Regions from separate parts of the Kribbella sp. NPDC051137 genome, predicted to be linked through region 1. Evidence: riboswitches for the same ligand, from Rfam matches in the RefSeq annotation. Region 1 holds a riboswitch; each other region holds the start of a gene.
What was found. A riboswitch is a leader RNA that binds a small molecule or an ion and turns the genes downstream of it on or off. The one in region 1 is predicted to bind cobalamin.
Positions count from the first base shown of each region.

Region 2: it holds a riboswitch for cobalamin, as region 1 does, so the genes downstream of both, AB0M51_RS05725 (putative cobaltochelatase) here and AB0M51_RS28440 (ABC transporter substrate-binding protein) in region 1, are expected to answer to the same signal.
Region 3: it holds a riboswitch for cobalamin, as region 1 does, so the genes downstream of both, AB0M51_RS37485 (CbtB-domain containing protein) here and AB0M51_RS28440 (ABC transporter substrate-binding protein) in region 1, are expected to answer to the same signal.

Region 1 covers NZ_JBFBBI010000005.1:506,156-515,605, forward strand. Annotated here, with positions in the region: gene AB0M51_RS28425 (PLP-dependent aminotransferase family protein) at 1-544, shown strand, start outside; gene AB0M51_RS28430 (iron chelate uptake ABC transporter family permease subunit) at 537-1,484, opposite strand; gene AB0M51_RS28435 (iron ABC transporter permease) at 1,481-2,449, opposite strand; gene AB0M51_RS28440 (ABC transporter substrate-binding protein) at 2,446-3,465, opposite strand; cobalamin riboswitch at 3,492-3,678, opposite strand; gene AB0M51_RS28445 (hypothetical protein) at 3,687-4,649, opposite strand; gene AB0M51_RS28450 (MFS transporter) at 4,663-5,949, opposite strand; gene AB0M51_RS28455 (hypothetical protein) at 6,138-6,926, shown strand; gene AB0M51_RS28460 (sterol carrier family protein) at 6,973-7,323, opposite strand; gene AB0M51_RS28465 (hypothetical protein) at 7,407-8,036, shown strand; gene AB0M51_RS28470 (alpha/beta hydrolase) at 8,033-9,450, opposite strand, start outside.
Region 2 covers NZ_JBFBBI010000001.1:1,213,840-1,223,289, reverse strand. Annotated here, with positions in the region: gene AB0M51_RS05750 (hypothetical protein) at 1-403, opposite strand, end outside; gene AB0M51_RS05745 (hypothetical protein) at 515-1,111, opposite strand; gene bluB (5,6-dimethylbenzimidazole synthase) at 1,108-2,481, opposite strand; gene AB0M51_RS05735 (cobyrinate a,c-diamide synthase) at 2,478-3,821, opposite strand; gene cobO (cob(I)yrinic acid a,c-diamide adenosyltransferase) at 3,815-4,429, opposite strand; gene AB0M51_RS05725 (putative cobaltochelatase) at 4,431-6,512, opposite strand; cobalamin riboswitch at 6,579-6,735, opposite strand; gene AB0M51_RS05720 (alpha/beta hydrolase) at 6,730-7,596, opposite strand; gene surE (5'/3'-nucleotidase SurE) at 7,604-8,359, opposite strand; gene cobN (cobaltochelatase subunit CobN) at 8,372-9,450, opposite strand, start outside.
Region 3 covers NZ_JBFBBI010000007.1:447,320-456,769, forward strand. Annotated here, with positions in the region: gene AB0M51_RS37475 (metal ABC transporter permease) at 1-572, shown strand, start outside; gene AB0M51_RS37480 (5,10-methylenetetrahydrofolate reductase) at 569-1,489, shown strand; adenosylcobalamin (AdoCbl) riboswitch at 1,523-1,611, shown strand; gene AB0M51_RS37485 (CbtB-domain containing protein) at 1,660-1,866, shown strand; gene AB0M51_RS37490 (CbtA family protein) at 1,868-2,662, shown strand; gene AB0M51_RS37495 ((2Fe-2S)-binding protein) at 2,659-3,330, shown strand; gene AB0M51_RS37500 (DUF222 domain-containing protein) at 3,626-5,146, shown strand; gene AB0M51_RS37505 (hypothetical protein) at 5,502-6,050, opposite strand; gene AB0M51_RS37510 (VOC family protein) at 6,204-6,812, opposite strand; gene AB0M51_RS37515 (HEAT repeat domain-containing protein) at 6,812-7,810, opposite strand; gene AB0M51_RS37520 (HEAT repeat domain-containing protein) at 7,815-8,480, opposite strand; gene AB0M51_RS37525 (MMPL family transporter) at 8,477-9,450, opposite strand, start outside.

The sequences.
Region 1 (9,450 bases):
CGACGCCGAGCACCGGTACGACCGCCCGCCGGTGCCGGCGCTCCGCGCGATGCTCCCGGAGCAGGTGTTCTACCTCGGCAGCGTCTCCAAGCTGCTCGCACCCGCGCTGCGGATCGGCTGGATGCTCGCGCCCCCGCAGTACAAGGAAGAAGTGGTCGGCCGTAAGCGCCTGGCCGATCTCGGCAACGCGGTCCTCCCGCAGCTCACGCTCGCGCAGCTGATGGAGTCCGGCGAACTCGAACGCCAACTCCGCCTGCTCCGCCGCCGGCACCGGACCCGCCGGGACGCGATGGTCGCCGCGATCCGCACCCACTTGCCGACAGCAACAATCCACGGCGCCGCCGCCGGCCTGCACCTGACCATCACCTTCGACGAAGGCGACGACGTCGCGCTCGCCGCGGCCGCCCTGGAGGCGGGCGTGAAATGCCACCCGCTGTCCTGGCACTGCCAACTCCCGCACGCGCCCGGCCTGGTCCTCGGGTACGCCGCCCGTACCCCGACCGAGATCGCCGACGCGATCGCCACCATCGCGAAGGTCAGGTAGGACGGGTCAACAGATACAGCAGGTACGGCGCTCCGAGGAACGCGGTCACCACCCCCACCGGCAGCACGGTCGGCGCGACCACTGTCCGCGCCAGCAGGTCCGACGCGACCACCAGCAACGCCCCGATCGCCCCCGGCACCACGAGCCCGGGCCGCCGAACCAACCGGCGAGCCAGCTGCGGTGCCACCAACGCCACGAACCCCACCGGCCCGGCCGCCGCCGTCGCAAACGCCGCCAGCCCTACGCCGAGCGCGATCAACGCCCCGCGCGCCAACTCCACCCGCCCGCCGAGCGCTCGCGCCACGTCGTCGCCGAGCTCCAGCAGCCGCAACTGCCGCGTCAGCAGCACGGCCGCCGGCGTCCCGACCACCAGCGTCGCACCGATCAGTACGACGTGCGTCCAGGACCGCCCCGCGAGACTTCCGGCGAGCCACATCGACGCGCTCTTCGCGGTGTAGATGTCCGCGAGCGTCAGCAGGTACGCCGTCAACGCCCCGACGATCGCCGTCACCCCGACGCCGACCAGCACCAGCCGATTCCCCGACACCCCGTTCCGGTACGCCAGCAGGTAGACGCTGGTTGCCGCCAGCAACGATCCGAGCAGCGCGCCGAGCGGGATCCAGCCGCTGCCGATCACGGTGATGATCAGTACGGCGGCCAGCGCGGCGCCGGCGTTGACACCGATCAGATCCGGGCTGACCAGCGGATTCCGGGCGAGCCGCTGGAAGATCGCGCCGGACATCGCGAACGCCGCCCCGACGCCGATCCCGGTCAGGACCCGGGGCAGCCGATTGCCGACGACCACGTCGTACGTGATCAAGGTGCCGTGCCCGGACAAGGTCCGCAGTACCTCGGCGATCGACAGCGTGTAGTCGCCGCGGGTCAGGGCGTACGCGCCGACGACGACGGTCAGCACGGACGCCGGCACACCGACCCTCACGATGCGGCCGTTCGCCGGACGAGCGCGATGAACAGCGGCGCGCCGATCAGCGCGGTGACGATCCCGACCTGCAACTCGGCCGGGCGTGCGACGATCCGCCCGAGGATGTCGGCGAGCAGCAGTACGACGGGCGCGAGCAGCATCGAGGACGGCAGGATCCGGCGCTGGTCCGGGCCGACCACCAACCGCGCGACGTGCGGTACGGCGAGCCCGAGGAAGCCGATCGGGCCCGCGATCGCGGTCGCCGTACCGGCCAGCACCACCACCGCGAGACCGGCCAGTACGCGGACCAGAAGCACCCGGGTGCCGAGCGCCCGCGCCAAGTCGTCGCCCAGCGCGAGCGGATTCAGCGAGCGCCCGAGCGCCAGCGCAAGGACGATGCCGACAGCAACGAACGGTACGGCCTGGGCGACGACGCCTTCGTCAGCCAGGGACAACGAACCGACCACCCAGAAGCGGTACTCGTTCAGCGTCGAGAGATCCATCAGCGTCGCCGCCGACGTGATCGAGCCGAGCAGCGCCGAGACCGCGGCACCGGCCAGCGCGAGCTTCACCGGCGTCATCCCGCCGACCGTGCCGACCAGGTAGACGGCCACCGTGGCCACCAGCGCGCCGACCATCGCGAACCAGACGTAACCGGTCAGGCTGTGGATGCCGAAGAGCCCGATCGCTGCGACCACCGCGACCGCGGCACCTGCGTTCACGCCGAGGATCCCCGGATCGGCCAACGGGTTCCGGGTGACGCCCTGCATCACCGCACCGGACAGCCCCAACGCGGCGCCGACCAGCACGCCCGCGACGGTCCGCGGCATCCGGAGGTACCGGACCACCCGATCGCTGTCGCTGCCGCTGAAGTCCGCCAGCGCCCGGTAGACCTCCCCGGGCCCGATCCAGCGGTCACCGACGCACAAGGACAGCACGACGACGACCGCCAGCACCGCGACCAGACCGGTCGCGCGCTTCACTTGACCAGATCGGGGTGCAAGAGGTGGCCGAGGTTCTCCGTGGTGTACGCGCCGCGCACCCCGGCCGAGTGGTTCGCGAACAGCCACGGGATCACGTGCTTCGACCGCACCGCCTTCAGATTCGCGAACGCCGGATTGGCGAGCATCTTCCGAACGTCCGGCTCCGAGTCCGCGGCCGTCAGCGAGGCGTCGCAGCATCCGCTGATCAGCACGTAGTCGGGGTCGCGCTTGATGAACTCCTCGACACTGATCTTCACGTTCCGCTTCGAGGTCAGGTCCGCGAACGCGTTCACGCCGCCCGCCTGGCGGATCAGCACCGTACCGAAGTCCGGGCCGCCGGACACGGTCATCCCGCCGCCCTCGAGCCCCGGGCGGACGATCGCCACCGTCGGACGCGGCGCATCCTTGACGGCGGCCGAGACCGCGGCGATCCGCTTCTTCTGGTCGGCGATCACCTGCTCCGCGCGGTCCGAGACGCCGAACAGCCGGCCGAGATCGCGCAGGTCGGCGTACACGTTGTCCATCGAGACCGTCGCCGGGTCGATCGCCTCGTCGCCCTTGCCGTCCGCGGTCGGGCACAGCGGGCTGAAGATCCAGGTCCGCACCCCGAGGTCGGCGAGGCTCTTCCGGCTGCCGAAGCTCGCGTCGCTCCCGCCCGCGCTGAACACGTCGTTGAACCCGGACAGCACGAAGTCCGGGTTCAGGCTGAGCAGTTCCTCGCGGCTCGGCAGGTTCTTGAAGTACTTCGCCTTCGACTGCGCGGCGGCGTACTCCGGGAGTACCTGGGAGTCGAGGTACGCCGTACCGACCAGGCGGTCCGAGATACCCAGCGCGTGGGCCAGCTCGATCGCCGGCTGGTACGCCGCGAACACCCGCTTCGGCGGGCCGTCGACGGAGACGTCGATCCCGCAGTTCTTCACCGTGGTGGCGGCCCCACGGCTCTCCGCGGCGGACGGCGCGCAGCCGGCCAGCAGGCTCAACGACAGGGCAACAGCAAGCACACGTACGACGGCCATGAGCGGACCGCTCCTCCAGCACCTCGTGGACGGGTCAGCGCCGTGGCCGGTCTCCTGGCTGACGGGTACCGCGTCCACCGGCCTGACCTTCCCAGCCGCTCACACGGCCAGTGGTCCCCTCACGGGTACGACAGGTGCACATCCCGATCACAGTGGCGAGGGCCGCGCCGGTACTTCACCGGCTTCCCGAACACCACGGCGCGGTCACCATAGCACCCGGCTCAGTGGGTGTAGAGCGACGAGAGCGCAAGCGCGAACTGGGTCATCAGGTCGGGGTTCAGCGCGCGGGCCGGCAGCGGGACCAGGTCGACGAGCTTGTCGTCGCCGACCCGGATCGTGGTCCGGCCGGTCGCGGTGTCGATGTACCCCTCGTCGCCGAGCGGGATCGACTGCGAGGTCGGGGCGTTGCGGAGCGGCGCCATCAACGCCTTGGCATCCGTCTCCCGGCGGACCGTCGAGTACAGCACGCTCGTCGCGGTGATCCAGCCGCACACCGGATCGCCGACGAGGGTCTCCCCGTCGCGCCTTGCCGTCGCCGGCACGCCCATCACCTGCTCGGCCGCGTCCGAACCTCGATCGCACTCCGGCCGGGTGATCTCCAGCGCCGGCGCGGGCAGCTCCGGCGCCAGCCGCGCGACCTCCTGGCCGAGTACGACGTACTTCGCGAGCGTGGCCTGCGGCCCGGAGATCTTGTACAGCCTGCCGTCGAGCAGGAACACCACGAACTGACTCGTCCCGTACCCGCCCGCGCCGACGTTCGCGGTCACGGCGGGCTCGCGCCGGTGCGCGGTGTACGCCTTCCGGGCCGCCGCCAGCGTCGCCGCGGTTGCCTGCAGCACCGAGACCCCGATCCGCAGCACCGGCCCGTTCGACGCCGTACTCAGGCTCAGTTGGCAGACGTCGTACGACGGGATGTCGAGCTCGGCCGGCGGGTTCTGTCGCTCGATCTTCACCACCGGCACGGCCAGCGTGGTCCGGACCAACGTCTCGTCGATCTGCGTGCACGCGGTCTCGGCAGGTGTCGCCGACGCGGTCGGCGACGGCGTGTCCGAGGGCGTCGCGGACGGGGTGTCGAACCCGCTCACCGACACCAGCGGCGCCACACTCGGCGCGGTCTCCTGCCCGTGACCACCACACCCCGCAAGCAGGACGACGGCCAGCCCGGCGGCGATCAAGGTACGCATGATGCCACTGAGCCTAACCGGCCGCGCGGAGCTCTCTTTCGCGGACGGCGTGTTCGTCGGTGCGGGCGTCGTACCGCCAGAACTCGCGCAGCCAGGCCGAGGTCGCGATCACGCCCGCGACGCACAGCACGCCGCCGCTGACGATCGCGGTCCGGACCGTGGTGAGATCCGCGACCAGGCCGGACCGGGCCTGACCGCCGAGCGGACCGAGCGAGTACCCGAGCATCTCGATCCCGGCCAGCCGCCCGCGCATCTCGTCCGGGATGGTCTGGTTCCAGATCACCGACCGGAACAGCACCGACACCATGTCGCAGGCGCCGGCCAGCGCGAAGAACCCGATCGCGAACCAGATGTTCGGCGCCAGCCCCGCGATCCCGACCGCGGCACCCCAGCCCATCGTCGCGAGGACGACCGCCCTCCCCTGGTGATGGACGTGTTTCGCCCAGCCGCTGGTGAGCGACGCGCACATCGCCCCGATCGCCTCCGCGCTGTAGAGCAGCCCGAGCAGCTTGGGCTCCTTCAATACATCGGTCGCGAACGCCGGGAACAGCACGATCGGCATCGCGAGGAACATCCCGACCATGTCCACCAGGTACGTCGCCAGCAGGTCCTTGCGGCGGAACGCGTACACGATGCCGCCGCCGATCGCCCGCAGGCTCGGCGCCGTGGCGTGCTCCCGCGACCGGTAGGAGCCCAGCCGGGCGTAGAGCAGAGTCGCGAACACGATCCCGGCCAGCTCGACCGAGAACGCCCAGGTCACGCCCACAGACCCGACCAGTACGCCGCCCAGCGCCGGACCGGCGAGCTGCCCGATCTGCGAGGTCAGCGAGCTCAGGGCGACCGCGGCCGGGATCTCCTCGTGCTTCACCACCCGCGGCAGCAGCGCTTCCCGCGACGGCCGCTGCAGCGACGACGCGACCGCGTTCAGTGCGCCGCAGACGTAGATGAGCCAGACCTGCGGATGCGCGAGCAGCGTGTTCGTCACCATCAGTGCGGAGATCACGACCTGCGCGATGCCGGTGCCGACGAGCAGTTTCCGGCGTTGCACGTGGTCCGCGAGGGCACCGCCGTACAGGCCGAACACGACCAGCGGTGCGATCGTCACCAGACCCATCGCGCCGACCGCGAAGTTCGACCCGGTGAGTTGGTACAGCTGGTACGGGAGTGCGACGTACCCGACCATGCCGCCGAGGAAGAAGACCGAGCCGGCGACCAGCAGGATGCGGAAGTCGCGGGAACCACGCCACGGGGTCAGATCGACACGCAACCGGGCCAGCCGCGAGCGAAGACTTGCTGCCACCGCAACATGGTGACAGGTCCGACCGCTACGGACGAACCTGATTTTCCGCCAGCCTTTCCACCAGCATCGAAAGGAACCGGAAGCGACCCCGGGTCCGTCCTAGCGTGACAACCGATTGGTTGCCCACGGCGTCAATCTCGGCGGCCGGGAACGGACCCGGCCATCCTCGGGAATCGGAGAAAAACCGCATGATCTCGATCAAGTCGGCCGGCACCCGGCTGCTCGCCAGCCTCGCCGTAGCTGCGGCGGCCGGTGCCACCCTGCTTGTTCCGTCGGCCGCGCACGCCGCCCCCGCGGCGCAGACGGCTGCCACCGCTGTCACCGCCACACCGTCGGGCGGCCTGCTGCGTCCGGGGCAGTACCTGAAGCCCGGCCAGTACCTCCGCTCGCTCAACAAGGTCTACACGCTCGTCATGCAGACCGACGGCAACGCGGTCCTGATCAAGGGCCGGACCCCGATCTGGGCCACGATGACCAACCGCAAGGCGTCCACGCTGATGATGCGGTCCGACGGCAACCTGGTCGTCATCTCCGGCCGCACCGTGGTCTGGGCCAGCGGTACGGCCGGCAGCACCGGCGCGATCCTGAACGTCCAGAACGACTCGAACCTGGTGATCTACAACGTCCGGCGCAAGCCGGTCTGGGACCGCTACATGGTGATGGTCACCCTGAACCCGGGCCGCGTTCTGAGCTGGCCGGTCGCGCTGTACTCGCAGAACCGGGTATACCGGGCGCAGATGCAGGCCGACGGCAACCTGGTGATCGTGAAGTACGGCAAGACGCCGATCTGGAGCACCAAGACGATCAGCAAGGGTGCTTTCGCCACGATGCAGACCGACGGCAACTTCGTCGTCTACAGCGCCGCCAAGAAGCCGCTGTGGGCCACCAAGACCACCCGTCGGGGTTCCGTGCTGCAGATGCGCAACGACGGCAAACTCGCGGTCATCTACGGCCGGACCACGGTCTGGGTCAGCTGAGAATCTCCTCAGGTCTGAGCCGCGGTGTCCTTCGGGGCGCCGCGGCTCAGCTGTTTGTCAGCGGGAGCAGTGCGCTGAGGTCCGTCCGTTCGCCGCTGGCGCGGAGTTTTCCGGACATCCGGGCGTCCGCCCAGCTCGTCCGGCCGAGCGCGACCTCGATCCACAGCTCCGGCGGCATCTCGATCACCGCGCCCGGCGTACCCCGGGTGTGCCGCGGGCCTTCGATGCACTGGACAGCGCCGTACGGCGGGATCCGTACCTCGACCGCGTGCCCCGGCGCCTTCGCGACCAGGCGGTTCAGCAACGCCTTGGTGAGCAGCTTCAGGTCGGCGCGTTCCGCCGTACCGTCGTCGTAACGCTGCAAGGCCTGCTGGAAAGCGGTGTCTGACGTCTCCACGACGTGCCAGCGTACGCGGCGGTTTGCGGAGACGCCCCTTTCGTCGGGGATAATCAGCCCGGAGAGAGGGAAGCGAGGTCGGGATGCTCACGCCCAGGCACCAGGCGCTGCTGATGACACTGGCGGGAATGACCGTCGGTGTCGTCGCGTTCGGCACCGTCGTCGTCGTCAACGGCGGCAACCCGTTCGCAGCGCACGACGAGCCGGTGGGCATCATCAGCCCGACCCCGTCGAGTACGCCGACCCACGGCAACGGGCTGCAGGCGGACGGGCTGCAGTACGTCGTACAGAACTTCGGCACCGACAACGACCCGGTCTCGGCCGAGGTACCGACCGGCTGGAAGAGCGCGCAGAGCGGCACCCGGCCGAAGTTCCTCGACCCGACCGGAGTCTGGCAGCTCCGGTTCGACACCCGCGGCAGCAAGCAGAGCCCCGACGAGCTCGTGCGGAACCGCGAGCGCAGCATCGACGAGAAGGACCTCAAGGTGCTGAGCCGCGACAACGGCCTGCTCGTCTACACGTACGTCGACAGGACCCGCGGGCCGCGGATGGGCCTGTCGCGCTGGATCTCGCTGGACGGCGGCAAGTCGTCCGCCGTCGAGATCACCGTCGGCGGCCGCCCACAGGACGAAACCGGCCTCCGGGCCGTCCTCCAACACGCCGTCGACACCCTCAAACTGCCGGTCTCACCGGGCGACAACCGGCCCAACTAGCATTTGATGTCGGCGGCGGGGGTGTTGCCCTGTACGAGGTAGCTCTCTACGACGTTCTTCACGCAGGCGTTTCCGGAGAGGTACGCCGTGTGCCCGTCGCCGTCGCGGGTGACCAGGACACCGCTTTCCAGCTCGTGCGCCAGCCCGACCGCCCACTCGTACGGCGTCGCCGGGTCCCGGGTCGTCCCGAGCACCATGATCGGCTTCGCGCCGGCCGCCTTGATCGGGTGCGGCGTGTTCGTCGGCTTCACCGGCCAGTTCGCGCAGGACACCGACGACCAGGCCATGAACTCCCCGAACCGCGGTGACGCCGCCTTGAACTTCGGGATCTCCGCCTTGATCTGCGCGATCGAGGTGGCGTCCGGGCGGTCGCTGCAGTTCACCGCGATCTGCACCTCGTTCGAGTTGTCGGCGTACCCGGTCGGCTTGCGGTCGGTGTACTCGTCGGCGAGCGCGAGCAACGGGCTCCCGTCGCCCGACAACCCCGCCGCGACGGCGTCCTCGAGCCGCGGCCAGAAGTCCTTCAGGTACAGCGGGTAGACCATGCCGAGGATCACCAGCGCCTGCGTGACCTGCCGCTGCCCGTCACCCGGCAGCGGGTGCTCGTCGCTGTCCTTGATCAGCTGGTCGACCTTGGCGAGCACCTCCTCCTTGCTGCTGCCGAGCTTGCAGGACCGCTGCGCGCAGTCCTCCGCGAACGCGTCCAGCGCCTTGTCGAACCCCTTCGCCTGCTCGATCCCCATCTGCTCGGAGGTGATCGCCGGGTCGACGGCGCCGTCCAGCACCATCCGGCCGACGTTCTTCGGGAACTCCTCGGCGTACGTCGCGCCCAGATACGTCCCGTACGACATGCCGAGGTAGTACAGCTGCGGGTCGCCGACGATGCCCCGCAGTACGTCGATGTCCCGGGCCGCGTCCTTCGTGTTGACGTGCGGCAGCAACCGGCCGGACCGCTGCTCGCAGCCGGCCGCGAAGGTCTTCGACTGCTTGTCCAGGTCGGCGATCTCGGCCGCGTTGTCCGGGCTGCCGTCGGCGGCGATCATCGCGTCCAGCTGCGCCGTGTCCAGGCACTTCACCGGCGTCGACTCGCCGACCCCGCGCGGATCCCAGCCGATGACGTCGAACTTCCGCAGCACCGGCAACCCGAACAGCATCGGCGCCTGCGCCGCGAACTCCTGCCCGCTCGCGCCCGGCCCGCCCGGGTTGATGAACAGCGTGCCGATCCGGCCGCCGCGGTCCTTCGCCAGCACTTTCCGGGCACGCAACTCGATGGTCTGGCCGGCCGGCTTGGTGTAGTCCAGCGGCACCTGGATCGTCGCGCACTCCTGGTTGGTCCCGCAGCGCTGCCAGTCCGGGCGCTGCTGGTAGAACTTCTCCAGCCCCGCCGGGATCGGCCCCACCGGTCCGCTCGGCG
Region 2 (9,450 bases), on a different contig from region 1:
TGGTCGCCTCACGCCTGGCCGAGTCGTACGCCCAGGCCGACGTGCCGTCGGTCGTCCAGACCCGCTCGGCCTGGTTGTCGAGCACCGACACCCGGGCCTTGTCCGGGGACGCGAACGCGATTCGCGCGGTGTGCTGACCGCTGAGCATCTCGGTGAGCTGGCTGCTGCCGCGGCCGGACATCCCCGGGATCGCCGGGAGCCCCAGATCCGCGCTCGAACTGACCGTGCCACTGAAGCCGTCCACCTTCGCGGTCTGCACCTTGGTGAGCAGATCCTGCGCGGTGATGCTCGGCAGCTTCGGCGAGGCGTCCGCGACCACCGGACCGAGTGCCCCCACCCCTGCCACCACGGCAACCGCCGTGACCGGAACCAACCATCGTCTGTTGCGCTGCGCTACGCCCATGAATACAGACTCGCACTGCGTGCCGACGGAACCAAGGCCCCTCGGGGCAGGTTCACCCGAAAGAGTGAGGCCGGTGTACGACCCTGGTAGTACGCCGGCCTCAGAAACGTCTCAGCGGGACTGCAAAGCGTCCAGCGCGACCGTCATCGCGGCCGCGACCCGGAAGTCCAGGCGCTGGTCCTGCACGGTGATCCGGTAGCGGTCCCGGACCGAGATCTTCCGCTCCACCGACAGCACCGGCTGCTGCGTGTCCCGGGCAGTGAAATCGAAGTGGAAGACGAACGGCAGCGGGATCTCCCCCACGATCGGGACGAACTCCCAGACCCGGCGCACGACCGCGACCGTCGGGTTGCGCTCGGTGCCGTCCGCGTCGACACCCGGCGCGCTGAGCTGCCAGCTCGACCGGAGCAGGCTCTTGCCGAACTCCTTCTTGAAACAGCCGATCGCCTGCCCGTTCGCGTCGTACACGTCGTACCCGGAGCCGAGGTCGATCGTCTTACGGGCCTTGAACGAGAACACCGGCTGGGACTTGGTGTCGTCGGTGTAGAACGTCACCTGCTCCTTGAACGCCATCCGCTTCTGCTGCGCGAAGGCGAGCAGCGGCCCGTCACTCCCGTCCGGGTTGGTGGCGATCAGCTCGTACTTGTTCGCCATCATCGTGATCCGCTGCTTCATCGAGAACGCGGGAACGTACATCGGCTGACTCATGCGCAGGAGTGTGTCAGACCGGAGGCCGACGCACCGGCCATCAGTCCTTCCGCCAGTGCTTTCGCGTTCGGCTCGTCCGTTGCCAGTCGCACCTGAAGGTGGCCTGCGCCTTGCAGGGCGAGGTCCCGCGCGATCTCGACGCCGTACTCCTCAGCTTCCTCGGGGGTACGGGCGGGGCGCCAGAGTACGCCGAAGTCGTGGTCGGGTCTGGTGCTGCCGAGATCGATGACCAGCGACTCCTGCTGTCGGAGGTCTTCGGCGTCGCCGCCGACGATCACGTGGATGCGTTGGCCAGCCGCACGTACGGCGTTCTGGGCGGCGTGCCGGGCGTCGTCGACGATCGACGTGTCGCGGCGGCCCCACTCGTCGTGGTGGATCGCCCAGGACAGCGGGCGACGTTCGGCCCAGCCGGATCGGACCAGTTCGGGCGCCGGCGCGAACTCGTCGACGTACCCGACGCAGAGGTAGCCGATCAGCTCGACGTGGGGCGGGAGGCCGAGCACTTCCGCGACCTCGTCCGGGCCGAAGAACGAGACCCAGCCGACGCCGATCCCCTCGGCGCGGGCGGCCAGCCAGAGGTTCTGGATCGCGATCGCGGCGGAGAACCAGGTGGTCCGCGGGTCGGCGTGCCGGCCGAGTACGTGCCGGCCGCCGCGACCCGGGTCGCAGGTCACCGCGATGTTCAGCGGGGTGTCGAGGATCGCCTCGATCTTCAGCCCGTCGAACTTCTGCCGGCGCTGCTCCGGAAGCGATCGCGCGAACGCGTCACGCTGCCGGCTCGCCAACTCGTGTACCTTCCGCCGGGTCGTGACGTCCCGGATCAGCAGGAAGTCCCAGGGCTGGCTGAGCCCCACACTCGGCGCCCGGTGCGCCGCCTCGAGTACCCGCGTCAGCGCCTCGCCGTCGATCGGCACGTCGAGGAAACCCCGCCGCACGTCCCGCCGCTCGGCAATCACCCGCTGCACGACCTCACGCTCCCGCACGTCGTAGCCGGCTCGGCCCGAGGTCGCCGCGGCTGGCAGCCGGCCTACTGCGATGGTGGTGTTGGGGGTCTTGTGCTTGGGGACCAAGAGTTCGGCGCCGGTCGCCAGCACGGCCGCTTCGGCGACGCTGGGGGTGGTCTTCAGGTGGGCGACCTGGGCGCTCGGGGTCGGGGCCGGCTGGTCGGCGAGCTCACCTGCTGTGAAGGTACGCAGTTCGGCGTGCAGGTGATCCGCCAACTGCCGCAGGGCGGGTTCGGATTCGCGGCCGGTGAGGGTGACAAGCAGGCGGACCTCGCCGGGGAGGTCCTGCACGGCCGCTGCGACGGCGGCGGCGAGTTCGGCGTACGGCGTACCGGATCGGAGGCCCACTCCGACGACGAGGCTCATCCGGCGTACTCGCGGGCGGCCGCGACGAAGCGGGCCGGGACGTCCGGGGTGGCGGTCCAGTGCAGGTGCAGGTACGACGCGTGCACGTGTGGGAGCGTGACGCCTTCGGTGCCCGTCGGGAGGTGCCAGGCGGGACGGACGTCCTGGTCGAGCGTGATCGCGGTCCGGTGGAACTCGTGGCCGCGGACCCGGCGGCCCTCGTCGAAGAACGCCGTCGTGGCGGCGGCGACCGCCGTACGGTAGCCGAGGGTGAGGCGCGGCGTCATGGTGGCGGTTGCCGGGAGTACGCCGGTCATCTCGTGGCCGTCGAGCTCGCGACAGAGGTAGAGGAGGCCGGCGCACTCGGCGATCACGGGGAGGCCGTCCGATACTGCGGTCGCCACCTGTTCACGGAGGCCGGCATTCGCGGACAGGGCTTCGGCGTGCAGTTCGGGGAAGCCGCCGCCGAGGTACAGGCCGGCGGTTGCTTCGGGCAACTTGTCCATCAGCGGGTCGAAGGTCACCACCTCGGCGCCTGCCGCGGTCAGGAGCTCGGTCGTCTCGGTGTAGTGGAAGGAGAACACCGGACCACCCGCAACAGCGATCACCGGCCGCCGCCCGAGAACTGCCGCGGGGCTGTTCGGGATCCACGGGGTGGTTTGCCGGGGTGGGGCGGCTTGGGCTGTGGCCGCTACTGCTTCGAGGTCCACGCCTTGGTGGACGAGTTCTGCTGCGGCGGCTACCGCGTCCTCTGCCTGGGTCCGCTGTTCGCCGGCGGGCACCAGGCCCAGGTGGCGGCTGGGGACGGTCAGGCGGGTGTCCCGACGGAGGACACCCAGGACGGGTACGCCGGTGGGTGCCACCCCCGCGCGTACTTCGGCCTCGTGGCGGTCGGAGCCGACCTTGTTGAGAATCACGCCGACGATCCGTACTTCGGTGTCATAGGCAACGAAACCCTGTACGACAGCCCCGACGCTGCGGCCGGCCGCGGACGCGTCCACCACCAGGATCACCGGTGCCGCGAGGAGTTTCGCGACGTGCGCGGTGGACGAGAAACCTTCCGTGCCGAGCGCACCGTCGTACAGCCCCATCACCCCCTCGACGACGGCCAGGTCCGCGCCGGCGGAGCCGTGGGCGAAGAGCGGCGCGATGCGTTCCTCCCCGGACAGCATCGGGTCGAGGTTGCGTCCCGGCCGGCCGGTGGCGATCGCGTGGAACCCGGGATCGATGTAGTCCGGCCCGACCTTGAAACCGGCCACCGTGTGCCCGGCCCGCCGCAGTGCCGCCATCAACCCGACCGCGACCGTCGTCTTCCCCGCGCCCGACGACGGCGCGGCGACCACCACCCGCGGGATCACCACTCGATGCCCTTCTGGCCCTTCTGGCCGGTGTCCATCGGGTGTTTCAGCTTGGTCATCTCGGTGGCCAGGTCCGCGGCCGCGAGCAGCTTCGGATGCGCGTCGCGGCCGGTGATCACGACGTACTGACGGCCCGGCCGCCCGGTCAGCGTCTCGACGACCTCGTCGACGTCGATCCAGCCCCACTTCATCGGGTACGTGAACTCGTCCAGCACATACAGGTCGTGCGTCTCCGCGGCCAGCCGGCGCTGGATCTCGCGCCAGCCCTCGAGTGCGTCGGCGGCGTGGTCCTCCTCGGTGCCGGCCTTGCGCGACCAGCTCCAGCCCTCGCCCATCTTGTGCCACTCGACCGGCCCGCCCTGCCCGGTCGCCTCGTGCACCGAGCCGAGCGCCTTGAACGCGGTCTCCTCGCCGACCTTCCACTTGGCGCTCTTCACGAACTGGAAGACCCCGATGTTCCAGCCCTGGTTCCAGGCCCGCAACGCCATCCCGAACGCGGCCGTCGACTTACCCTTCATCGCGCCGGTGTGCACCATCAGCAGCGGCCGGTTGCGGCGCTGGCGGGTGGTGAGACCGTCCTCCGGTACGGCGACCGGTTGTCCCTTCGGCATCTCAGGCCGCCTTCCGTTCGGTGACCGTGCGGATGAGGTTGCCGGCGGCAACGTCTCCGAGGTCGAGGTACTCCGCACCGAGATCGGCCGCGAGCTCCGCGGCGAGGCCGAGCCGGACGCCGCGACGCGGTTCGCAGTCGACCACGACGGTGGCGATCCCGCGCTGCGCGAGCTGACCGGCCGCCTGCCGGGCGCGGGCGAACGCGTTGTCGCCGTACGTCGCGCGGCCGTCGGTGACCAGCACGAGGAGCGGGCGTCGGCGGGGGTCCCGGACGGCGGCGATCCGCAGTACGTCGGCGGCTCGCAGGAGGCCTTCGGCGAGCGGGGTACGGCCGCCGGTGGGGAGCGATTCGAGGCGCCGTACGGCGGTCTCGACGCTGCCCGTCGGCGGGAGCGCGACCGTCGCCTCCGGGCCGGCGAACGTGACGAGGCCGACCGTGTCGCGGCGCTGGTACGCGTCCAGCAGGAGCGAGACGATCGCGGTCTTCACCTCGACCATGCGCTTCTTGGTCCCCATCGAGCCGGATGCGTCGACGCAGAACAGCACGAGGTTGCCTTCACGTCCTTCGCGGACCGCGAGCCGCACGTCGTCCGCGCGCACCACCAGCCCAGGTCCGCTGCGGCCCCGAACCTTCTGGTACGGCGCCGCGCTCCGCACCGTCCCCAGCACATGCGGCCGCCCGGACTCCCGCCCGACCCGGGCCCGCTCCCCCACGACCCGCCCCACCTCGGTCAACGCCCGCGACCGCCGCCCGGCCACCCCGGCCCCAGCAGCAGAAACACTCAACAACCGGGCCTTGTACGGCGCCGTACTCGCAACCACGTCCTCGCGCTGCCCGCCCGCGTTGACGCCCGGCTCGGCCGCTTCGCGGTGCGCGCTCTCGTGCACGCTCGGCTCGGCGGCGCCGTTCGTGGGGTCCGAGTCGCCGTCGGCGGGCTCTGCTCCTCCGCCGGGTCCGCCCGGTCCTCCGGCTCCACCGGGGCCGCCCGAACCGTCGGGGTCCGGGTCCTCGTCGGGTGGGGTGCTGTTGTTGATGGCTTCTTCCAGCTGCTGCTGGTCCAGACCGGGTTCGTCGAACGGGTTCCGACGCCGCCGGTGCGGCAGCGCGAGCTTGGCGGCGGCGCGGACGTCCTCGACCTCGACGACCGTACGACCCGACCAGGCGGCATGCGCCACCGCCGTACGAGCGGTCACCAGGTCGGCGCGCATCCCGTCCACGTCGAACGAGGCGCAGATCTCCGCGATCTGCCGCAGTGCCGCGTCGGTCAGGATCACCTCGGGCAGCAGGTCGCGCGCCTTCACGATGCGTTCCGCCAGCTCCCGCTGCGGGCCGTCGTACCGGGCCACGAACCCGTCCGGGTCCGCCTCGTACCCGAGCCGCGCCCGCATCACCTCGACCCGTACGGCGGGATCCCGGCTGGCGACCACGTCCACGGTCAGCCCGAACCGGTCGAGCAGCTGCGGCCGCAGCTCGCCCTCCTCCGGGTTCATCGTGCCGACCAGCACGAACCGCGCCGGATGCGTGACCGACACCCCGTCCCGTTCCACCGTCGCCCGGCCCATCGCGGCGGCGTCCAGCAGTACGTCGACCAAGTGGTCGTGCAGCAGGTTGACCTCGTCGACGTACAGCAGCCCGCGGTGCGCGGCCGCGAGGAGCCCCGGCTCGTACGCCGTGACGCCCTCGGCGAGCGCCTTCTCCAGGTGCAGCGACCCGAGCACCCGGTCCTCGGTGGCCCCGACCGGCAACTCCACCAACCGAGCGGGACGCACAGCCCGCCCACCGGCCACGTGCCCGGCGCTCACGTCCTGAGCAGTGCCGGACTCCCCCGCGTGCGGACCGTCGGGGCACGTCGGGTCCGGCCGCTCCGGGTCGCAGGAGAAGCGGCAGCCCGGTACGACGTCCAGCGGCGGCAGGATCTCGGTCAGCGCCCGGACGGCGGTCGACTTCGCCGTACCCTTCTCGCCGCGGATCAGGACCCCGCCGATCGCCGGCGAGATCGCGGCCAGGACCAGCGCGAGCTGGAGCTCGTCCATCCCGACGACCGCGGTGAAGGGGAAAGAGTTCGGCACTGCAGCCCGCATCAGCGGTCGCCCTTTCGTCGAGCGGGTGTCCACGCCCGCTACGGCTGGTACGCCGGGACCGCACGTGCGGGTCCGGCGGACGACCGCGGATGTCCTGGCTTCCAGGCTCTGTCAGAACCGCACAGACCTGGTCACAGTGGCGGGACCGCCCCGGACTCGCACCGGTGTTCCTCCACAACCGTCGCCCCGATCATGCCACGGAGCTGCCGGGTAGCTGTCACGGGCGTTGTGTGACCTCCAGGACAAAGGCCCGCACCACCGCGGCGTACCGGACTGCTTCTTCGAAGTGCGGGAAATGACCGGAGCGCTCGAACGTGACGGTCCGCCCGCGCGGGACCGTCTCGCGATAGGTCCGGACGGACACCGGGTCGGTGGCCAGGTCGTCCACGCCCTCGATCAGCAGACTCGGCTGCGGCATCAACGCCAGCCGCTCGAGCTTCGAGGTGTAGAGCTCGTCGAGCGTGACCAGGTGGCTGTTCCCGCGCGCCCACTCCTCGTCGCTGAACCCGCCCTGCTCCCCGAGCGCGAAGAACTCGGCCCGCCGCGACGGATCGTGGAACGACAGGTCCTGGAACCGCTCGCCCAGCCCGAAGGCCAGCTCGACACTGCCGTCGGCCGGCGTCAGCCGCCGCGGTAGGGCGGCCAGCTCGCGGCACCGGTCCGCCGCCTCGGTGTCACCGAGCTCGTCGTACAACCGGGCGAAGATCGGCAGGCGATGACGGTCGTTCGCGTCGAAGTCCCAGCACGGGCAGTCGAAGATCACCGCGTTCACCGCGTCCGGATGCCGGATCGCGTACTCGACCGCGTAGTTGCCGCCGGCCGAGTGGCCGAGGATCGTCCACCGCTCGATGCCCAGGTCCGCCCGCAACTCCTCGAAGTCCGCGATCAGCAGGTCGAGGCTCACGGTCTCACCGGGAGGCAGCGGAGTCCGCAGCACGCCGCGCTGGTCCGGCGCGATCAGCCGCAGGTCGTGAGCGAGCAGGTCTGCCTGGCAGCGCTGGTAGTGATACCCGCCGCCGTGGCCGTGGATGAACAGCAAGGGCGGCGCGTCCGGGGCGCCGTACTCCGCGGTGCTGAGCTTCATCGGTGGCTCAGCGGGTGAGTCGTTTGGCGAGGGCAGTGGCGGCGTCGTCGTCGGCGACCTCGCGGATGCCGACGATCGGTGTCACTGTGACGAATCCCTCGGCCAGCAACGCCTCGTCGGTGCCGGGGATCGGGTTCGGGCGCGGCGGTTCGAGCGCGATCATCGGCTCGCCGCCCGGGCCGGTGGTGCCGATCAGGCGGGAGCGCTTCAGCGGGGCCAGCGACGCGTGCCGGACACCGGCCAACTGGTCCAGCGGGCGGTCCGGCACGTTGATCGTCAGGACCGTGCCGGCCGGCTCGGACTCGACCCAGCCGAGTGCCTCGGCCGCGACGGCCGCCGCGGTCGGCCAGTGCCGCGGGTCCTCGGAGTCGATGCTGACGGCAACCGCCGACGTACCGTAGCCGGACGCGGTGAGCGCCGCCGCGACGGTGCCGGAGTGGAAGATCGAGTCGCCGATGTTGAGCCCGCGGTTGATCCCGGACAGCACCAGATCGGGCACCGGCCCGAACGCACCGAGGACCGCCAGCGTCACCGCGCCCGCGGGCGTCCCCTCGATCCCGACGTACGTGACGCCGTTCTCCTCGTCCGACACGGTCCGGATCGGCCGGCCCACCATCCCGGCGCGGGCCGATCCGACACCGCTCTCGTCGAGCAGCGGCGCGACCACGAGTACGTCGTACCCGAGCTCGGCGATCGCCGGTGCGAGCGCCCGGATCCCGGGTGCGAGGTAACCGTCGTCGTTCGTGATCAAGACCCGTGGCATACGTTTACCCAATCAGGCGCGGTCCTCGATGTCACCCTCCGTCTCAAGGACTGCACTCCGCAGCGTCTCCAGTGCCTCGTCGGACGGCTCCGCCCAGAGTCCGCGCTGCGCCGCCTCCAGCAGCCGTTCCGCGATGCCGTGCCGGGCCCACGGGTTCGACTTCCGGAAGAACTCCGCCATCTCCGGGTCCGCGACGTACTCGGTGGTCAGCGACTCGTACATCCAGTCGTCCACCACCCCCGCGGTCGCGTCGTACCCGAACAGGTAGTCCACGGTCGCCGCCATCTCGAACGCGCCCTTGTACCCGTGCCGCCGCATCGCCGCCATCCACCGCGGGTTCACCACCCGCGCGCGGAACACCCGCTTCGCCTCCTCCTCGAGCGTCCGCGTCTTCACCTGCGCGGGGACCGCCGAGTCGCCGACGTACGCCTTCGGGTTCGCGCCGGTCAGGTGCCGGACCATCGCGATCATGCCGCCGTGGTACTGGAAGTAGTCGTCGGAGTCCATGATGTCGTGCTCGCGGGTGTCGGCGTTCTTGGCCGCGACCTGGATCCGGGCGTACGCGCGTTCCATCGAGCCGCGGGCCTCCGCGCCGTCGAGGTCCTTGCCGTACGCGTACCCGCCCCAGACGGCGTACACCTCGGCGAGCTCCGCGTCGGTGCGCCAGTTCCGGGCGTCGACCAGCGGCAGCAGGCCGGCGCCGTACGAGCCGGGCTTGGAGCCGAACACCCGGGCCGTCGCCTGCCGTACGTCGTTGCCTGCGGCAACGTCCTGCTGGACGTGGTCGCGCAGGAAGTTGGCGGCCGGCGGCTCGTCCAGGCCGGCGACCGTACGCATGGCCTCGTCGAGCAGCGCGACCACGTGCGGGAACGCGTCCCGGAAGAACCCGGAGATCCGGATCGTCACGTCGATCCGTGGCCGGCCCAGCTCCTCCAGCCCGACGACCTCGAAGCTGGTCACCCGCCGGGACGCCTCGTCCCAGACGGGACGGCACCCGAGCAGCCAGAGCACCTCGGCCAGGTCGTCGCCCTGCGTCCGCATCGCCGACGTACCCCAGATCGTCAGCCCGACGGACCGCGGGTACTCCCCGG
Region 3 (9,450 bases), on a different contig from region 1:
TGGGTGCGCGGGCGCGGGACCGGAACTCGGTGACCGCCGTACTGATGCCGTTCGGTCTCGGGCTCGGGATCCTGTGCCTCGGGCTCTACCACGGGCGGGCGGCGAACAAGTTCGGCCTGCTGACCGGGCAGATCGTGGCGATCGACGACCCGCAGGTGAAGTCGCTGATCGTCATCTCGGTCCTGGTCGCGGCCGGGTTGGTGCTGGTGTGGAGACCGTTGCTCTTCGCAAGCACCGACGCCGACGTCGCCGCCGCGCGCGGCGTCCCGGTCGGTGTGCTGTCGATCGTCTTCATGATCCTGCTCGGCCTCGCGGTCGCGGTCTCGGTGCAGATCGTCGGAGCTCTGCTCGTCCTCTCGCTGCTGGTCACCCCGGCCGCAGCGGCCCTCCGGGTCTCGTCGTCGCCGATCGTCGTACCGCTGCTGAGTATCGCCTTCGCCGTCACTGCTTCGGTCGGCGGAATCCTCCTGTCCGCGGGCAGTTCGGTGCCGATCAGCCCGTACATCACGACGATCTCGTTCCTCGTCTACCTCGTATGCCGCCTGCTGTCCTCCTTTAAGCTGACGCGGTGAACGATCTGTCTACGTTGCTCGGGAGTGGCCGTCCTACGGAGTTGTTGCTGTACGGGATGACGCCGCCCCGGCGTTCGATCGCCCCGGACGCGCTCGAACGCTTCACCGCGGTGACACGGACCCGGCTCGAGCAGCTCGACATCGACGCGCTGATCCTTTACGACATCGACGACGAGGCGGAGCGGATCCCGGAGGAGCGGCCGTTCCCGTTCAGCCCGACGATGGATCCGGCGGACTTCCTCGCCGACCACCTGTCCTGGTGGGACCGGCCGACGATCGTGTACCGCTCGGTCGGCAAGTACACCGAGGCCGAGCTGGACTCCTGGGTACGGCGTACCCCGGGCCGGCTCGGCACCGTGATGGTCGGCGCCCCGACGAGTTCCGCCGACGTACGGACGACGCTACCGGCCGCGTACGACCTGTGGCAGCGCTCCGGGTCGGCGCTGCCGCTCGGCGGCGTGACGATCCCCGAACGGCATTCGTCCCGCCTGGACGAGCACCACCGGCTGCTCCGGAAGCAGCGCAGCGGTTGCTCGTTCTTCGTGACGCAGATCATCTACGACGTCGGCGCCGCGATGGACCTGGCGTCGGACTACCTGTACCTGTGCCGCGCCGAGAACGTCGAGCCGGTGCCGATCGTGTTCACGCTGTCGATCTGCGGCTCGGTGAAGACGCTGGAGTTCCTGGCCTGGCTCGGCGTTCGCGTACCGCGGTGGCTCCGCAACGAACTGGTTCACTCCGTCGACCCGGTCGCGGACTCGTACGCGCACTGCGTCGCGATCGCCCGCACGCTGTCGACGTACTGCCGCGAGCGGGGCCTCCCGTTCGGTTTCAACGTGGAAAGTGTGTCCACCCGGCGGATCGAGAACGACGCCAGTGTCGAGCTCGTCAAGGAGCTTCGTACGTTCGTCGGTTGACGTTCAGGGGCGGGATCCGTACGCTCCCAGACAGTGACGGCGCAAGGAAGCCGATGGGAATTCGGCACGGTCGCGCCACTGTGAGCCGGACTGGTCCGGCAAGTCAGATACTTCGCCGTCGCGATGCTCCACCGATAGCGGGACGCACGATCCCCTGAAGGAGGCTTCACGTGAGTGATCTGTCTGCGCCGACGACCGCGGTCGTTCTGCCGGTGTCGAAGGCTGCGCTGTGGCTGGTCGGTACGGCGGTCCTGGCATTCCTGGCGTACTACTTCATCGGCGTCGACCAGGGTGCGTACTCGATCTTCGGCAAGGACCTGCACGTCCACGAGTTCGTGCACGACGCGCGGCACTTCCTCGGCTTTCCCTGCCACTGAGATGGAGCGCCAACTGATCCTCCGCGGCCTGCTGGCCGGCGGAGCCGGTGGCCTGGTCGCGTTCGGGTTCGCGCGGATCTTCGCGGAGCCGCAGATCCAGGCCGCGATCGACTACGAGAACGGCCGTGAAGCTACGCACTCCGAGCCGGACCTGTTCAGCCGGACGGTGCAGGCAAACGTCGGTATGGGCGTCGGCATGGTCTTGTTCGGGATCGCGATGGGCGCGCTGTTCGCGGTCGCGTACGCGATCTGCCTTGGCCGCGTCGGCCGCCTTCGTCCGCGGACACTGGCGATGCTGGTCGCGGTCGGCGGTTTCCTCGGCTTCTACTTCGTACCGTTCCTGAAGTACCCGGCGAACCCGCCCGCGATCGGCCACGAGGAGACCATCCAGGCCCGCGCCAACCTGTACCTGGTGATGGTCGTGTGCTCACTGCTGTTCCTGCTCGGAGCCGTTGCCCTGGGCAAACGTCTGGCGCCACACTTCGGCAACTGGAACGCGACTCTGCTCGCGCTCGCGGCGTACGTCGTGGTGATCGGTATCGTGATGGCCTTGCTGCCTTCGCTTGGGCATCTCGCAGCCAACGTGCAGGAGTACGGCCGGCATGCGACCGAGACTCCGCTCCCGCTGACCGACTCGCACGGGACGATCGTCTCTCCCGGCTTCGACGCCGACCGGCTGTACGCGTTCCGGCTGTACTCCGTCGGTGCGCAGGTACTGCTCTGGGGCGTGATCGGCCTGGTGTTCGGCCCGCTCGCCGACCGCTTGCTCCGCAGCCCCGCCCAGGTCGCGGTGTGACGCTCTTCGCCGCTCTAGGCCCCTTCTTCAGCGTCGAACAGCATGCGGCGCCGACGCCGAAGCCGCCCTGGCGCCGGCTGTCGGAGCTCGTCGACGATCCTGCGATCCTGGCAGACCGCATCGCCCACACCCGCGCCTACCTCGGCACGGCAAGCGGCCAGCCCGCCGAGGCCATCGAAGTACGCGTGGCCGCCTCGGTGACCCACCTCGGCCTGGTCGCCCGCATCATCTCCCCAGCCCTCGCCGCCGTAGTACTCGAGGACCGCGTCCCGGACCTCGCCCTCGACCACCTCCACTGGCAGCCCGTCCTCGGCGGCGCGTTCCCACTGTCCCTACCTCCGATCCCGCCGGCCGGGGGAGACCTGCACCGCGAACTCTTCGACGGACCGCTTCCCGCGATCGCCCAAGCCTTTGAATTGTCGGACCACATCTTGACCGGCAACGTCGCCTCAGCCGTCAACGGCGCAGCCACCGCCCTCTCGAACGCCGACCCCACCCTCGCCACCCGCGCCCACACTGTCACCACCGACCTTCTGGCCCTCCCGCCCCTCCGCGACGCCCACACCCCCAACCCCTTCCGCCGCCGCAGCTGCTGCCTCATCTACCGCGCAGCCCCCAACCACAAAGGCCCCCTCTGCGGGGATTGCGTTCTCAACGAATCCCGTTGAAAACAAGGCGATCTCAGCTCTGAACCTGTCTGTGCCGCCAGCTGGGGTTCTTCGCATGGACATTCTCGGCGGACCCAAGAACCCGGCGCCCGCGACACCGCCGGGGAACACCGGAAGAGCTAACAGATGCTGTAGCCGCGCGAGGCGAAGGCGTCGCCACGACACGACCTATCCTCGACGAATGATTTCCACAGCCCACCGGGGGAGAAGTGGTCGAATCTGTGGATAACTAATCTCCTTAAAAATAAGGGCATTCTGCTTTGGAACTGTCGGAGGCACCAGCTAGAGTTTTGTCATGGATACTCTCGGTGGACGCTCAGTGGTTGCTCTAGGCAACCACGAGGTTCTGCCCGCCCTCGACGAGGTCGACGCCGAGATCAACCGCCTCGAGGGTATCCGCGTCCAGTTGACCGCCCGCGCCGAGACCGACGGCCTGGCCCAAGAAGTCGGCGCCCGCGACATCGTCGAACTCTTGACCCTGCGCCATCGCCGAGACCGCGCGGAAGTCTGGCGCGACGTCCACCTCGCCCGAGCCCTCCCGAAGTACAAGGCCGTCGACGCAGCCCTCACCGACAACCCATTGATGCGAACCGGTCACGCCGCGGCGATCGTCACCGAACTCGAACGCGTCCGGCCCCGCGTCCCGGTCGAGAACCTGGACGTCGCGGAGGAGCAGCTGGTCGGCCTCGCCGGCACCCACACGCCCAAGGAACTGCGCGCCGCCGCCAAGGAACTGTGCAACCGGATCGACTTCGACGGCCCTGAACCCGAAGAACAGAAGGCGTACGCGCGGGAGTCGCTGACCTTGAGCACCGCCGAGAACGGGGTCAAGTTCAGCGGCTTCCTGGCCAACGAGAACGCCGAGCTCCTGTGCGCGATCGTCCACACCGGCGCCCGCCCCCACAAGACGGTCGACGGTGACCACGATCCCCGCCCCCGGGACAAGCGCCAGGCCGACGCCCTCACCACCGCCTTGACCGTCGCGGCGAACGCGTGGGACACCGACACCGCGGGGCACGGCGCGAAGGCCAACATCACCGTGACGATCGACCTGGACGATCTGCGCTCGGCGACTGCGAACGCGACTGGCCAGATCGTGTACGGCGACGACCTGTCCGCGGCGACCATCCGTCGTATGGCGTGCGACGCGAACGTGATCCCGCTGGTCCTGGGCTCGAACTCCGAACCTTTGGATGTCGGGCGCCGCGAACGCCTGGTCACGCGCCACATCCGCCACGCGCTGATCGCCCGCGACCGCGGCTGCGTGGTCTGTACGGCACCCCCGGTGATGTGCGACGCCCACCACCTGACCTCCTGGCTAGATGGCGGAGCTACATCTGTAGAGAACCTGCTGTTGCTGTGCCGTCGTCATCACGTAGATCTGCACAACGGGCGCTGGCACATCACCATCACCAACGGCAAGGTTCACGTAGCCCGCCCAGCCTGGGCCGACCCCACCGCGGTGTACGCCACCCAGCCACCCGCCGCCCCCACCCAACCGCCACCTACGGCTGCCGCCCAACCACCGGCCGCTGGCCCGGCCGGCCCTGAACCCGTACCCAGCGCCGACCCGCACACGCCTGCCCCGCCAGGCGCCGAACCGGCCTACCCCGAGCACCCCGACAACAGACCCACGCCACCCGAACCCGACAGCCCACCAGCCGACCCCTGGGGCGACCCACCCACGCCCACCCCACGAACCAGCCGCTGGACAGCCGACGAAGCCACCCTCACCGCAGCAGCCCGCTTCGCCGTCTGGGGCGACCGCACGCCCACCAACCCCGCCACCGGCCCACCCTCCTTCGCCACCATCTGACCCCCGACCAACCTCGGGCAACACCCCACCAACCCGTCGAGCGCGGGTCCCCACCCACCCGCGCTCGACGCTCGGGCATGCCCGCGACTCCCGCGACGCCTGCCGTGCTGCGTACGCGAAGGTACCTGCGTGCGCGTGGCACCTTCGATACGCGCACCACCGCGGCACTGGTCGCGCGCGGCAGCCGCCACACCCCGCGGTATCCGCCGTACCTACGGGACACGAGGCACCTGCCGTGCCTGAGACGCCGTCGTACTGCCCGTACTCGCTGTGCCGCCGTACCCTGCGGTACTCGACGGCGAGGCAACTGCGGTACCCCGCCGTGCTTGCGGCACCCGCGGCACCTACCGTGCGCTCACCCCGCAGCACCCGTCGTACCTGCGGAGACAGCGGCCCCCCACACTCGCGGGTACGTGCCGCAGTTGCCGCAGCACCTGCCGTACGATTGGTGCGTGTGGTGGCCGCCGTACTCGCGGTACATCCGCCGCCGGCCGCACACGTCATGCCGGCTGCACCCGTCGTACCCGTCGTACCCGTCGTACCCGTCGTACCCGTCGTACCCGTCGTACCCGTCGTACCCGTCGTACCCGTCGTACCCGTCGTACCCGTCGTACTGGCGGTGTCCGTCGTGCTGGCCGTGTTCGGTGTGCTGCCGTATGCCGCGGTACTCGACGGCGAGGCAGCCGCCGCACTCGCCGTGATTGCGGTACTCGCGGCGCCAGCTGTGCGCCCGTACCTGCGGTACTCGTTCTCCGCGCCGCACTCGTCGTACTGCGGAGGCAGCGGCGCTCGCCATACTCGCGGTGCGTGCCGTACCAGCCGCAGCACCTGCAGTTCGCGTGGTAGGTGTGGCGGCCGCTGTACTCGCGGCGACCAGTCGTACTGCGGAACTCGCGGCACGCATTGTGTCCGCCGTACGTGCGGTGCTCGCCGCATGTGGGCTGGCGTTCGTGCTCGTCGTACCTGTGGTGCCCGTCGGGTGGAATCTGTCGTGTCCGCGGGTGTTGTTGGGTGGGATTGCCTGCAGCCGCGGCACGACGCCCTCGTATGGCTGCGATCAGTCGAGGTAGCCGGTTAAGGGGTTGATGCCGGCGAGGAACGACGCGATCGCGCGGCGATGGTCCATGTCGGTGCGAGTAGGGGCAGCAGGGCCTGATTCGGTGAAGCCGTAGTTGGGGTTGGGGCCGGTGAGCCAGGTGTAGTCGTAGGTGCCGGGATGGCCTGGGCGGGTGGAGATCTGGAAGCGTTCGCCGTTGATCTCCAGCATGTTCGCCGGTGACTGGAAGCGGAGCAGGTACCCGTCCGGATCCGTCACAAGGAACTGCTCTACCCCGACCTCGCCGCGATCGGTCCGGTACCACTTGGTCTCCGGCTCCATGAACAGCTGCCGCCCGGCCCGGTGCAGCCCTTCCACAACTGGCACGATCGACGGTACGGCGATCTGCAGGTTGATGCCTCGCCCGAGCGGGCGCTCCAGCGGCGCGGTGACCCAGTTCCGTCCGACGCCGGCCTGTTCGAGCATTACGTGTGCGTCGCCGAGTACGACGTACGCGAATCCTTCCTCAGGCCGCTCGTACAGGATCTCGAACCCACAAGCCGCGCACCAGAAGTCAATGCTCTCGGCAACCGATTCGACAAGCAGTTCCGGGACAAGTGCTGGCTCCATCAGCTCATCTTCTCAAAGGCACGAAGCAGCGCCTTCGCGGTGAGGGCTACGGGGGTCTGCTCGTCGTGGGTCAGCGATACGAGGGTGTCGTGGGTGACGGACGGCGGGAGTTCGCCGAGGGCCTGGACCAGGCGGAGGCGGGCCTCGGGTGAGCTGCGCGGGAGCTTGTGGGTCAGGGTGGTGAGGATGTGCGTGGCGGTGCCGGGGTCGGCGGCGAGGGTGCCGAGGGCCTCCGCGGCGTCGACGTCGTTGGCGCCTTCGATGATCAGGGCAACCAACGCGGGTACGGCGGATCGCTCGCCGCGGGCGCCGAGCGACAGCGCGGCGTGCTTGCGGACGGCGAGGTCGGGGTCCTTCAGCGCGGCCGTCAGTACCGGGACCGCGTCAGCAGTGGAGATCTCGGCGATCGCGACGACGGCGCGTCGGCGGATGGTGACGTCGGCCGAGCGAAGGGCGGGTGTCAACGCGGCCAGTACGTCGTCGGTGGAGCGGGCCAGCGCCCACCGCAGAGCGCCGGCGACGTTCGGGTCGGACTCGGTGAGGAGGGCGGCGGCGAGGATCTCCGTCGGCAGTTCGTCGTCGGTGGGCGCGAGGACGGCCTGCTGGCGGCGGGCGGCGCTGGGGGAGTTGAGGCTGTGCAGCAGTTCGACGACCCGCAGTACGTCGGGCCAGTCGTCGGGGGTCGCGGCGTCGATCGCGCGCAGCCGGTCCAGGAGCTCCTGCTCGCGGTGCAGGCGTTCCTCGGTACGCCGGATCAGGTCGCCGAGCAGCGCGGGCGCCGCGAAGCCGGGATCCTCCAGCGCGCGGCCGATCTCGCGCAGCGACAGGCCGAGCGAGCGCAGCGCCTCGACGTGGAAGATCCGCCGGATGTCGTCGTCGGCGTACTCGCGGTACCCGCCGACCGTCCGGCCGGTGGGCCGCACCAGCCCGAGGGACTCGTAATGCCTGAGCATTCGCGAGCTCACCCCGGACCGGCGGGCCACCTCACCGATGAGCATGCCGCTACCGGACCTGTTGGGGGCCGAGGGCAACGGCTCGTTTCGCCTCGTCGAGCAGCGCACCGAAGTTCGCCTCCGGGTCGTGCAGCAGCCGCTCGGTGGCCCGGGCGTGCGCCTGGACCTTCGGCCTCGGACTCGACACTCCGCTCGCCAGCGCCTCCGAGGCTGCATCGCCCAGCTCGACCAATGCCCGGCTGAGACTCAGCTGTACGTCGCGATCGCCGCGCCCGAGCTCCGTCGCCAGCTCCGCCGCGAGCTGGTGCTCCTGGCCGGCCGGAACCAGCCCGACCGCAGTACGCCAAGCAGTACGCCTGACCTCGTCGTTCGGGTCGTGCAGCAGTCCCCGGGTGACCGCCGGCCAGGTCGCCGGGTCCTTCAGCTTCGACAGCGTGTGCAGCGCCTGGCTCCGGGCCTGGGCGTTCGCGGACTCCAGCTCCGCGACCACCGCCGGCACCGTCACGTCGCGCGGCAGCTGGATCAGCGCCCAGGTGAGCATGTCGCGCACGAAGAAGTCCGGCTCCACTCCGCACCGCGCCACCAGCACCTGGACGGCCGACGGATCGGCCTCGGCACCGACTGCCATCGCCGCTCGCAGGCGGGTGGACGTGTCCGCTGACTGCAGCGGGTCGTACTTCGGGTTCACGCGAACCACCTCCTGCCCGTCAGTCAAGACCTTGACACTGTGTCAAGGTCAAGCATCGCACCCGGCCGCCCCGAGTCGAGCAGCCGTTCCAGCCACCCGGGGATCCACCAGTTGAGGCGGCCGAGCAGCTCCATCGAGGCGGGGACCAGCACCAGCCGGACGATCGTGGCGTCGACGAAGACCGCGACGGCGAGGCCGAATCCGAGCTCCTTGACGCCGACATCGGCACCGAGCATCACCGACAGGAAGACCGCGATCATGATCGCCGCACCGGCCGTGATCACGCGGGCGGTCCGGGACAGCCCGTCCTGGACGGCGGCCCGGGTGCTGCCGCCGGCGACGTACGACTCGCGGATCCGGGAGATCAGGAACACCTCGTAGTCCATCGAGATCCCGAACAGCACCGGGAACATGATCATCGGCACCCACGCGGTCACCGGCATCGTGGCCGGGAAGTTGAGCGCCCGGTGCAACCAGCCCCACTGCAGTACGGCGACCAGCACGCCGAACGCGGCGCCGATCGAGAGCAGGTTCATCAGGCCGGCCTTCAGCGCGAGCGTCACCGAGCGGAAGATCCCGACCAGCAGGACGAGCGAGAGCCCGACCACGACCAGAATGATGAACGGCAACCGGTTCGCGGTCAGCTGGGCGAAGTCGACGGCGGCCGCGGCGGCTCCGCCGACCAGGATGTGCGGGTCGACCGCCCGCAGCCGCTGGACCAGGTCGGTCGTGGCCGGGTCCTGGCTGCCGGTCGTCGGCTGGACCGCGATCACGGCGATCGACCCGTCCGGGCTGACCTGCGCGGGACTGACGGACGCAACTCCCGCCACACGCGAGACCTCCGTGGCAACGGCAGCGGGATCCGCGCCGGGCAGCTCGACCGTGACGAGCAGGGTCGAGGTGGCACCCGGCCCGAAACCGTCGGTGATGATCTTCTGCGCGGCGTACCCGCTGGTGTCGTGCGGCTGCGTGCTCGCGTCGGGCATCCCGAACCGCA